DNA from 2 places in the Brevundimonas sp. UYEF29 genome. Region 2 is predicted to be linked to the other one. Evidence: predicted binding sites of a transcription regulator. Region 2 holds the regulator's gene; the other holds the start of a gene.

Region 1 (4,294 bases), on a different contig from region 2:
GCCAACCGCATCCGCCGCAAACTGCTGGGCGACGACGCCGACGACACCGGCTGCGGGCTGAAGGCCTTCCGCCGCGACGTCTTCCTGCGCCTGCCCTACTTCGATCACATCCACCGCTATCTGCCGGCGCTGATGATCCGCGAGGGGTTCAAGAACCAGTATCTCGACGTGGACCACCGCCACCGCGAGGTCGGCCGCTCGAAATACACCAACTGGGGCCGCTTGCGCGCCTCGGTCTCGGACCTCCTGGGCGTGATGTGGCTGAAGACGCGGTCCCGCAAGCCGGGCGCGATTTCGGAGTTCTAGAACGCTGTCTCCTCCCCACCTCGTGGGGAGGTGGCGCGACGCCTCTTGGCGTCGTGACGGAGGGGGTCTTTCTGCGTGCAGCAGACCGCCGGTGGGACTTCAAGAGCCCCTCCACCACGCTACGCGCGGTCCCCCTCCCCGCTTCGCAGGGAGGAGACATGAAAAAGGGCGGGACCTTGCGACCCCGCCCTTCTCCATTTCAGCGTCGGAAAGCCTGGACCCCGGCCTTCGCCGGGGCGTCCGGGCGGCCCGAAGGCCGCCCTTCCGCTTAGAAGTCCATGCCGCCCATGCCGCCCATGCCGCCCATGTCGGGAGCCGCAGCGCCGCCCGACTTCTTGGGGGCGTCGGCGACGGCGGCTTCCGTCGTGATCAGGATGCCGGCGACCGAAGCGGCGTCTTGCAGAGCCGTGCGGACGACCTTGGCCGGGTCGATGACGCCCATCTGCACCAGATCGCCGTACTCTTCGGTCTGGGCGTTGAAGCCGAACGAGGACTGGTCGTTTTCCAGCACCTTGCCGACGACGATCGAGCCTTCGACGCCTGCGTTTTCCGAGATCTGACGGATCGGAGCCTGCAGGGCGCGACGGATGATCGCGATGCCGGCGTTCTGGTCGGCGTTGTCGCCCTTGACGTCGGCCAGGATCTTGGAGGCCTTCAGCAGGGCGATGCCGCCGCCCGGAACGATGCCTTCGTCAGCTGCGGCGCGCGTGGCGTTCAGGGCGTCGTCGACGCGGTCCTTCTTTTCCTTCACTTCGACTTCGGTCGAACCGCCGACGCGCAGGACTGCAACGCCGCCGGCCAGCTTGGCCAGACGTTCCTGCAGCTTTTCCTTGTCGTAGTCCGAGGTCGTGTCTTCGATCTGGCGCTTGATCTGGGCCACGCGGGCTTCGATCTCGTCCTTGCCGCCGACGCCTTCGACGATGGTGGTGTCGTCCTTGGTGATCGAGACCTTCTTGGCCTTGCCGAGCATGTCGAGCGTGACGCTCTCAAGCTTGATGCCCAGGTCTTCCGAGATGACCTGGCCGCCCGTCAGGATGGCGATGTCTTCCAGCATGGCCTTGCGGCGGTCGCCGAAGCCCGGAGCCTTGACGGCCGCGACGCGCAGGCCGCCGCGCAGCTTGTTGACGACCAGGGTCGCCAGGGCTTCGCCTTCGATGTCCTCGGCGATGATCAGCAGCGGACGGCCCGACTGCACCACGGCTTCCAGGATCGGCAGCATGGCTTGCAGCGAGGTCAGCTTCTTCTCGAACAGCAGGATGAGCGGCTCTTCGAGGACAGCCTCCATCTTGTCTGCGTTAGTGATGAAGTAGGGCGACAGGTAGCCGCGGTCGAACTGCATGCCTTCGACGACGTCGACGGTGGTGTCGGCGGTCTTGGCTTCTTCGACGGTGATCACGCCCTCGTTGCCGACCTTGGCCATCGCCTGAGCGATCAGCTCACCGATTTCCGAGTCGCCGTTGGCCGAGATGGTGCCGACCTGCGCGATTTCCGAGTTGTTGGAGACCGGCTTGGAGTTCGACTTGATCTCTTCCAGCACCAGGCCGACAGCCTTGTCGATGCCGCGCTTCAGGTCCATCGGGTTCATGCCGGCGGCGACGGCCTTCAGGCCCTCTTGCACGATGGCCTGAGCCAGGACGGTTGCGGTGGTGGTGCCGTCGCCCGCCTTGTCGTTCGTCTTCGAAGCGACTTCGCGGATCATCTGGGCGCCCATGTTCTCGAAGGCGTCTTCCAGCTCGATCTCTTTGGCGACCGAAACGCCGTCCTTGGTCGAGCGCGGGGCGCCGAAGGACTTCTGGATCACGACGTTGCGGCCCTTGGGACCCAGGGTCACCTTGACGGCGTTGGCCAGGACGTTGACGCCGCGCAGCATCTTGTCACGCGCGTCGGTGTTGAACTGTACGATTTTAGCGGCCATGCGGGCAGCTCCTATCTATATGGATTGATTGAAGAACGTCGGACGTCGGGTGCTTAGGACAGCACGCCCAGGACGTCGGATTCCTTCATGATGATCAGGTCTTCGCCGTCGATCTTCACTTCCGTGCCCGACCACTTGCCGAACAGGATGCGGTCGCCGGCCTTCAGCTCCAGAGCATTGACCTTGCCTTGGTCGTCACGGGCGCCAGGGCCGACGGAGACGACTTCGCCTTCCTGAGGCTTTTCCTTGGCGGTGTCGGGGATGATGATGCCACCCTTGGTCTTGGATTCTTCTTCAACGCGCTTGACCAGCACGCGGTCGCCGAGCGGACGGAACGCCATCGGACTTCTCCCTGTAAAACCCCCGGATCGGGGCGTTTTTGAAACGGTGTGCGGCGCTCTCGCGATCGCCGTTTTGGCAGCCAACCAGCGAGAGTGCTAACGCGGGCGGGAGTTAGGCAGAGGCGCTGGCATCGTCAAGCGGCGCGTCTCTATCGCGGCGCGAATTCTCTGTGACAAATGAACCGAAAATGAATGCCGACCTCCGGGGTCGTTCAAACTGGGAGCGATAGAACAGCCTCAACGCTGGATGCCTTCCCCGCTCTGGAATGCAGTTCGGCAACGAAAGAAGGAGACCAAGATGTCCAAGCTGCTGAAGATCACTGCGGTCGCCGCCGCCCCCGTCGTGGCCCTGAGCCTGATGGCCGCTCCGGCTTCCGCCCAATCGCGCGATCGCGACAACACCGGCCGTAACGCCCTGATCGGCGCCGCCGTGGGCGGTCTGGCCGGCGCCATCTATGGCAACGGCGATGGCAGCTATATCGCGGGCGGCGCGCTTGCCGGTGCGGCTCTGGGTGCTGTGGCCTCCAACCGCGGCTCGGGCTGCGAATACTACCGCGGCGGCCGGTGCTACCGTAACCAGGGCCACTGGGAGCGCGAGCACGGCATCGATCGCAGCCGCTCGGGCTACGACTACCGCTACGACGGCCGCCGTTACGACTCGCGCTATGACCGCCGCGACTATCGCAACGATCGCGACTACCGTTACGACCGCCGCTGGTAAGCGTTTGACAGTCTAGGTGATCGGCAGGGCCCGTCCGCAAGGACGGGCCCTTATCGCGTCAGCCCATCAACCGCGTCATCAGGGTTGCCGTGGACGGATCCAGGTCCGCCGAGGGGCCGCCCGCGTCCACGTCCTTCAGGATCGCCTTGGCCAGGACCTTGCCCAGTTCGACGCCCCACTGGTCGAAGCTGTTGATGTCCCAGATCACGCCCTCGACGAAGGTCTTGTGCTCATACAGGGCCAGCAGCGCGCCCAGGGTCTCGGGCGTCAGTCGCTCCATGACGATCGATGTCGACGGACGGTTGCCGGTGAAGGTGCGGTGGGACGCCAGGCGCGTCGCCTCCTCTTCCGACAACCCTTGAGCCAAGCCCTCGACCTTGGCGGCCTCGGTCGTCTTGCCCAGCATCAGGGCCTGCCCCTGGGCGAGCGCGTTGGACCATAGCGGCGATTCCGGCGCGTCCGCATGCGTCTTGGCGACGATCACGAACTCGGCCGGCACGACCTCCGGCCCCTGATGGATCTGCTGGAAGAAGGCGTGCTGGCCGTTGGTGCCGGGCTCGCCGAAGACGACGGGACAGGTCTGGCGCGTCACCGGCGTACCGTCGCGATGCACCCGCTTGCCGTTCGACTCCATCTCCAGCTGCTGCAGGAAGGACGGCAGACGACGCAGGGCATGGGCGTAGGGGGCGACGGTGCGGGCGGGCCGGTTCAGGCCGTCGACGTTGAACACCTGGGCCAGGGCCAGCAGGATCGGCGCGTTCCGCTGCAGCGGCGCCGAGACGAAATGGGCGTCCATTTCTGCGGCGCCCGCCAGCATCCGTTCGAACACGTCCCAGCCCAGGGCGATGCCGCACGACAGGCTGACCGCCGACCACAGGGAATAGCGCCCGCCGACCCAGTCCCGGAAGGCGAAGGTCCGACCGCAGCCGAAGGCCGCCGCATTGTCCGGCGCCGCCGTCACCCCGATGAAGTGTCTGGTCATCCCCTCGGCCGGCAGCGACGCCGCCAGCC
Region 2 (4,294 bases):
CCGTTCAACGGTGCGGCGGGCGACGGTTTCGCCGCCCTGGCCCAGGCCGATCACGCCGTACGCGGCGCTATGCGGCTCGGCGCGGTGACGGTCTCTGGCGAGAGCGGCGGCGGCGATCGCCGGATGCCGCTGCGTCGTGTCGAGCAGGACGCCTCTACCTACAGTCGCGCGGCGATCGGATGGCGCGGAGCGGACGGCGGTCTGTCGTTCAGCGTGGGCGCCTTGGATGAACGGCTCGGGCCTTTGGGCGCCTTCCTGCCGGGTGGATCCGACTTCGCCCTGCCGTCACGGACCAGCTTCTATGCCTTGGGTGGCGACTGGACCCTGCGGCCGGGCCTGCGCCTGATCGGCGAGGCGGGGATGGGGTCGACGCGGATCGAGGGCCGGTTCCTGTCGATGGATCAGGCAGCGATCAGTTCGAACTGGCGGCTGGGCCTGCTGACGGGCTGTTCGATGATCTGCGACCGAATCAGCTTCACCCTGGCTCAGCCGCTCAGGATCGAGCGCGGAACCTTCTCGGCCATGCTGGCGGATGTTCCAGTCGAATATTTCGATCCGCTGACCTATTCGCGCCGCAACATCTCGGCGACGCCCAGCGGCCGTCAGATCGACTTCATCCTCGGTGGCGAACGCCGGCTGTGGGACGGGTCCAGCATGACGCTTCAAGCGGTCGCCAACCGCGAGCCGCGCCATGTCGCAGACGCGCCGCCGGAGTTCGCCTTGATCGGAGCCTGGCGGCGTCAGTTCTGACCGACGCCGCCTGACGACTGCGGATCAGGCCTTGCCGTCGAAGGCCTGACCGTCGGTGGCGGGGGCGGCGCCATAGGGGTTGGGAGCCTGGGCGCCGGATCCCTTGGCGGCGACGACCACCATGGCGGGGCGGACGGTGCGACCGAACAGTTCGAAACCGGACTGCATGGTCTGGATCACCGATCCGCCGGGCACGGTCTCGGACGGCTGTTCCATCATCGCCTGGTGCAGATGCGGGTTGAAGGCCTCGCCGGTCTGGGGCGCGACGCGCTTCAGGCCGTTGGCGTCGAAGGCTTGCAGCAGGGCCTTCTGCGTCAGTTCCAGACCGGTCACCAGACCGGCGGTCGCGCCCTCGGCGTCCTTGGGCGCAGCCATCAGGGCGCGCTCCAGATTGTCGGCGACGCCCAGCAGGTCCTTGGCGAAGCGCTGGATGGCGAAGGCGCGGGCGTCGTTCTGCTGCGTCTCGGAGCGGCGCTTCAGATTCTCCATCTCGGCGGCGACACGCAGGGCGCGGTCCTTCCATTCGTCACGCTCGGCAATCACGGCGTCCAGCGGCGCCAGATCGTCTGACGGATGGGCGTCCAGGCCGTGTTCGGCGTTGGTTTCGGCCATGTCGGCGTCCACGGCGTTCAGTTCGTCGTTAAGGGGCTTGTCGCTCACTTGTCGTTCCCGTCCAGCATCCGGCCCAGCACCCGGGCGGTATAGTCCACCAACGGAATGACACGGGCGTAGTTCAGTCTTGCGGGGCCTATCACGCCGATGGCGCCCAGAACCCGCTGTCGGCCGCTCATATAGGGCGCCGCGATCACGGCGGAACCCGAAAGTGAAAACAACCGTGTCTCCGCGCCGATGAAAATGCGCACGCCCTGGGCCGCGTCGACACCGTCCAGCAGGCCGATCAGCTGTTCCTTCTGCTCCAGATCGTCGAAAAGGACGCGGACCCGCTCCAGATCGGCCAGGCCTTCCCGTTCCTGAAGCAGGTTGGCGCGACCCCGCACGATAAGGGCGCGCTCCCGGTCGGCGCCCCCGGACCAGGCGGCGAATCCGTCCTCGACCAGGCGGGCGGCGGTCTGGTCCAGTTCACGCCGTGCGATTTCCAGCTCTTGCGCCATCTCGCGCCGGGCGTCGGCGAAGGGGCGGCCGCGCAGGCGGGCGTTCAGGAAGTTGGACGCCTCGACCAGGGTCGACGGCGTGACGCCGGCCGACAAGGTCATGATGCGGTTCTCGACCGTGCCGTCGTCGGCGACGATGACGGCCAGGGCCTGATCGCCGCCCAAGGCGACGAACTCGACATGTTTGACGCCGGAATCGCGCACCGGGCTGGAGACGACGCCCGCACCGCCGGCCAGGCCCGACAGCAGGTTCGACGCTTCATCCAGCGCCGCTTCGAAATTTCGCCCACGCCCCGCCAAGCGCCCGTCGATCTCACGACGCTCTTCCTTGGTCAGGTCGCCGACTTCTAGCAGGCCGTCGACGAACAGGCGCAGGCCCGCATGGGTCGGGATGCGCCCGGCCGAGGTGTGGGGCGCCGCCAGCAGGCCCGCGAGGGTCAGATCCTGCATGGTGTTGCGGATCGAGGCGGGCGACAGGGCGATGCCGCCCAGCGACAGCGTCCGCGACCCGACCGGCTCGCCGGTTTCCAAATAGGATTCCACGATACGACGGAAGATGTCGCGCGCCCGCGCATCCAGCCCCGCCAGACCCGAGAGGGCCAGATTCGGGGATGGGCCGGCGTCGAACGGCGGGTTTTTCGGGGCATACAGGCTCACGGTTTCAGGATAAGCACCGCCGCCACAGCTTCCAAGGTCAGACTTCCAAGAGTCCCTCCCATGCGCCATTCGCAACGCACCGACGATCAACTGCGTCCCGTGACCATCGAGACCGGCGTCAACCGCTATGCCGAGGGCTCGTGCCTGATCAGCTTCGGCAACACCAAGGTGCTGGTGACCGCTTCGATCGAGGACAAGGTGCCGGGCTGGATGCGCAACTCGGGGCAGGGATGGGTGACCGCCGAATACGGGATGCTGCCCCGCGCCACCCACACGCGCGGCCGTCGTGAAGCCGCCGCCGGCAAACAGTCGGGCCGCACGCAAGAGATCCAGCGATTGATCGGCCGCTCCCTGCGCGCCGTGGTGGACTTGAAGGCGCTCGGCGAACGTCAGGTGCTGATCGACTGCGACGTCATCCAGGCCGACGGCGGCACCCGCACGGCGTCGATCACCGGCGCCTGGGTCGCCATGAGCCTGGCCCTGAATTATCTGCGCGACGAGGGCGTGCTGAAGGCCGATCCGATCACGGACCAGGTGGCGGCCGTGTCGTGCGGCGTATGCGACGGCGTACCGGTGCTGGACCTGGATTACGAAGAGGATTCGGAGGCCGAGGCGGATTCGAACTTCGTCCTGACCGGCTCGGGCCAGATCGTCGAGGTCCAGGCCACCGGCGAGAAGCGCGGCTTCTCACGCGCCGAGTTCGACCGGCTCTTCTCGCTGGCCGAGATCGGCTGCACCGAACTGTTCACCCTGCAAAAGGCGGCCTTGGCGGCGGTGAAGCGATAGGGGGTTTCACCTCGAGGCGCGGACGGGCATCTTCGTCCGGTCAGTCCTGACCGGAGACAAGTCGATGCGTCGATTCCCCTGGCTTTCGATGGCCGCCTGCGTTGTGTTGATGGCCGGATGTCAGCGCGCTGATCCAGCCGATCAGCCTGCGTCCGGAGACACTGCTGCAAGCAGCAACGTCATCGACGCGGTTCCGCTGGCGTCGGACGCTCCGCCGCCTGCCGCGCCCGCCAAGCCGGCGGCTGCGGAGAAGGAAGCCGCCAAACCGGCCGAGGACCCTGAGGCCAGCATTCCCGAGGGTCCAGACATGCCCGCTCAGCTGGTGCCGATCAGTGAGGTTCCCTGCCGCGACGCCATCGGCGCCGCCGCCTCGGCCCGGCTGGTCGAGCGCTGCATCCAGGTCAGCCCGGCGACCCGCCCGCCCTGCAACGCCGCCAACCCCTGCGAGCTGATCCAGGGGGAGATCAACCGGTCCTGCAAACTGTGGGAACGCGACGGCGACCCGCCGGCGGCGTGCAAGCCCTAGGCTGAGCGCACCGCGCCCGCCACATCGGCCACCACCCGCTTGACCAGCGCCTCGTCGTCGCCCTCGGCCATGACGCGGATCAGCTTTTCCGTGCCCGAGGGACGCACCAGCAGCCGTCCCTGACCGCTCAGGGCCGCTTCGGCCTCGGCGATGGCGGCCTTGACCGTGTCGGTCTCCAGCGGCTTGTCGGCGGTGAAGCGGACGTTCTCCAGCTTTTGCGGCACGGGATCGAACTGGCGGGCCAATTCGCTCATCGGCTTGCCGGATTCGACCAGGACGGCCAGCACCTGCAGCGCCGCCATCAGGCCGTCGCCGGTGGTGGCGTGGTCGTGCAGGATGATGTGGCCCGACTGCTCGCCACCGATGTTGAAGCCGCCTTCGCGCATCCGTTCCATGACATAGCGGTCGCCGACCTTGGTCCGCTCCAGCGTCAGGCCTTCGGACTTCAGTTTACGCTCCAGCC

The links. Region 2 encodes HrcA, which represses chaperone genes, less so after heat shock. Its sites were predicted from a motif close to GTTAGCANTCNNNNNNNNNGANTGCTAAC; they were not measured.
Region 1: a site for HrcA is predicted at 2,635-2,663, ahead of groES (co-chaperone GroES). Genes of this name have one in related genera too.

What each region holds. Positions count from the first base shown of each region.
Region 1 covers NZ_JBEPNH010000008.1:56,203-60,496, reverse strand. The annotation lists gene ABIB58_RS12680 (glycosyltransferase family 2 protein) at 1-306, shown strand, start outside; gene groL (chaperonin GroEL) at 575-2,221, opposite strand; gene groES (co-chaperone GroES) at 2,275-2,562, opposite strand; gene ABIB58_RS12665 (YMGG-like glycine zipper-containing protein) at 2,861-3,283, shown strand; gene pgi (glucose-6-phosphate isomerase) at 3,342-4,294, opposite strand, start outside.
Region 2 covers NZ_JBEPNH010000007.1:157,359-161,652, forward strand. The annotation lists gene ABIB58_RS12385 (S8 family peptidase) at 1-750, shown strand, start outside; gene grpE (nucleotide exchange factor GrpE) at 775-1,362, opposite strand; gene hrcA (heat-inducible transcriptional repressor HrcA) at 1,407-2,465, opposite strand; gene rph (ribonuclease PH) at 2,580-3,305, shown strand; gene ABIB58_RS12405 (hypothetical protein) at 3,370-3,831, shown strand; gene glmM (phosphoglucosamine mutase) at 3,828-4,294, opposite strand, start outside.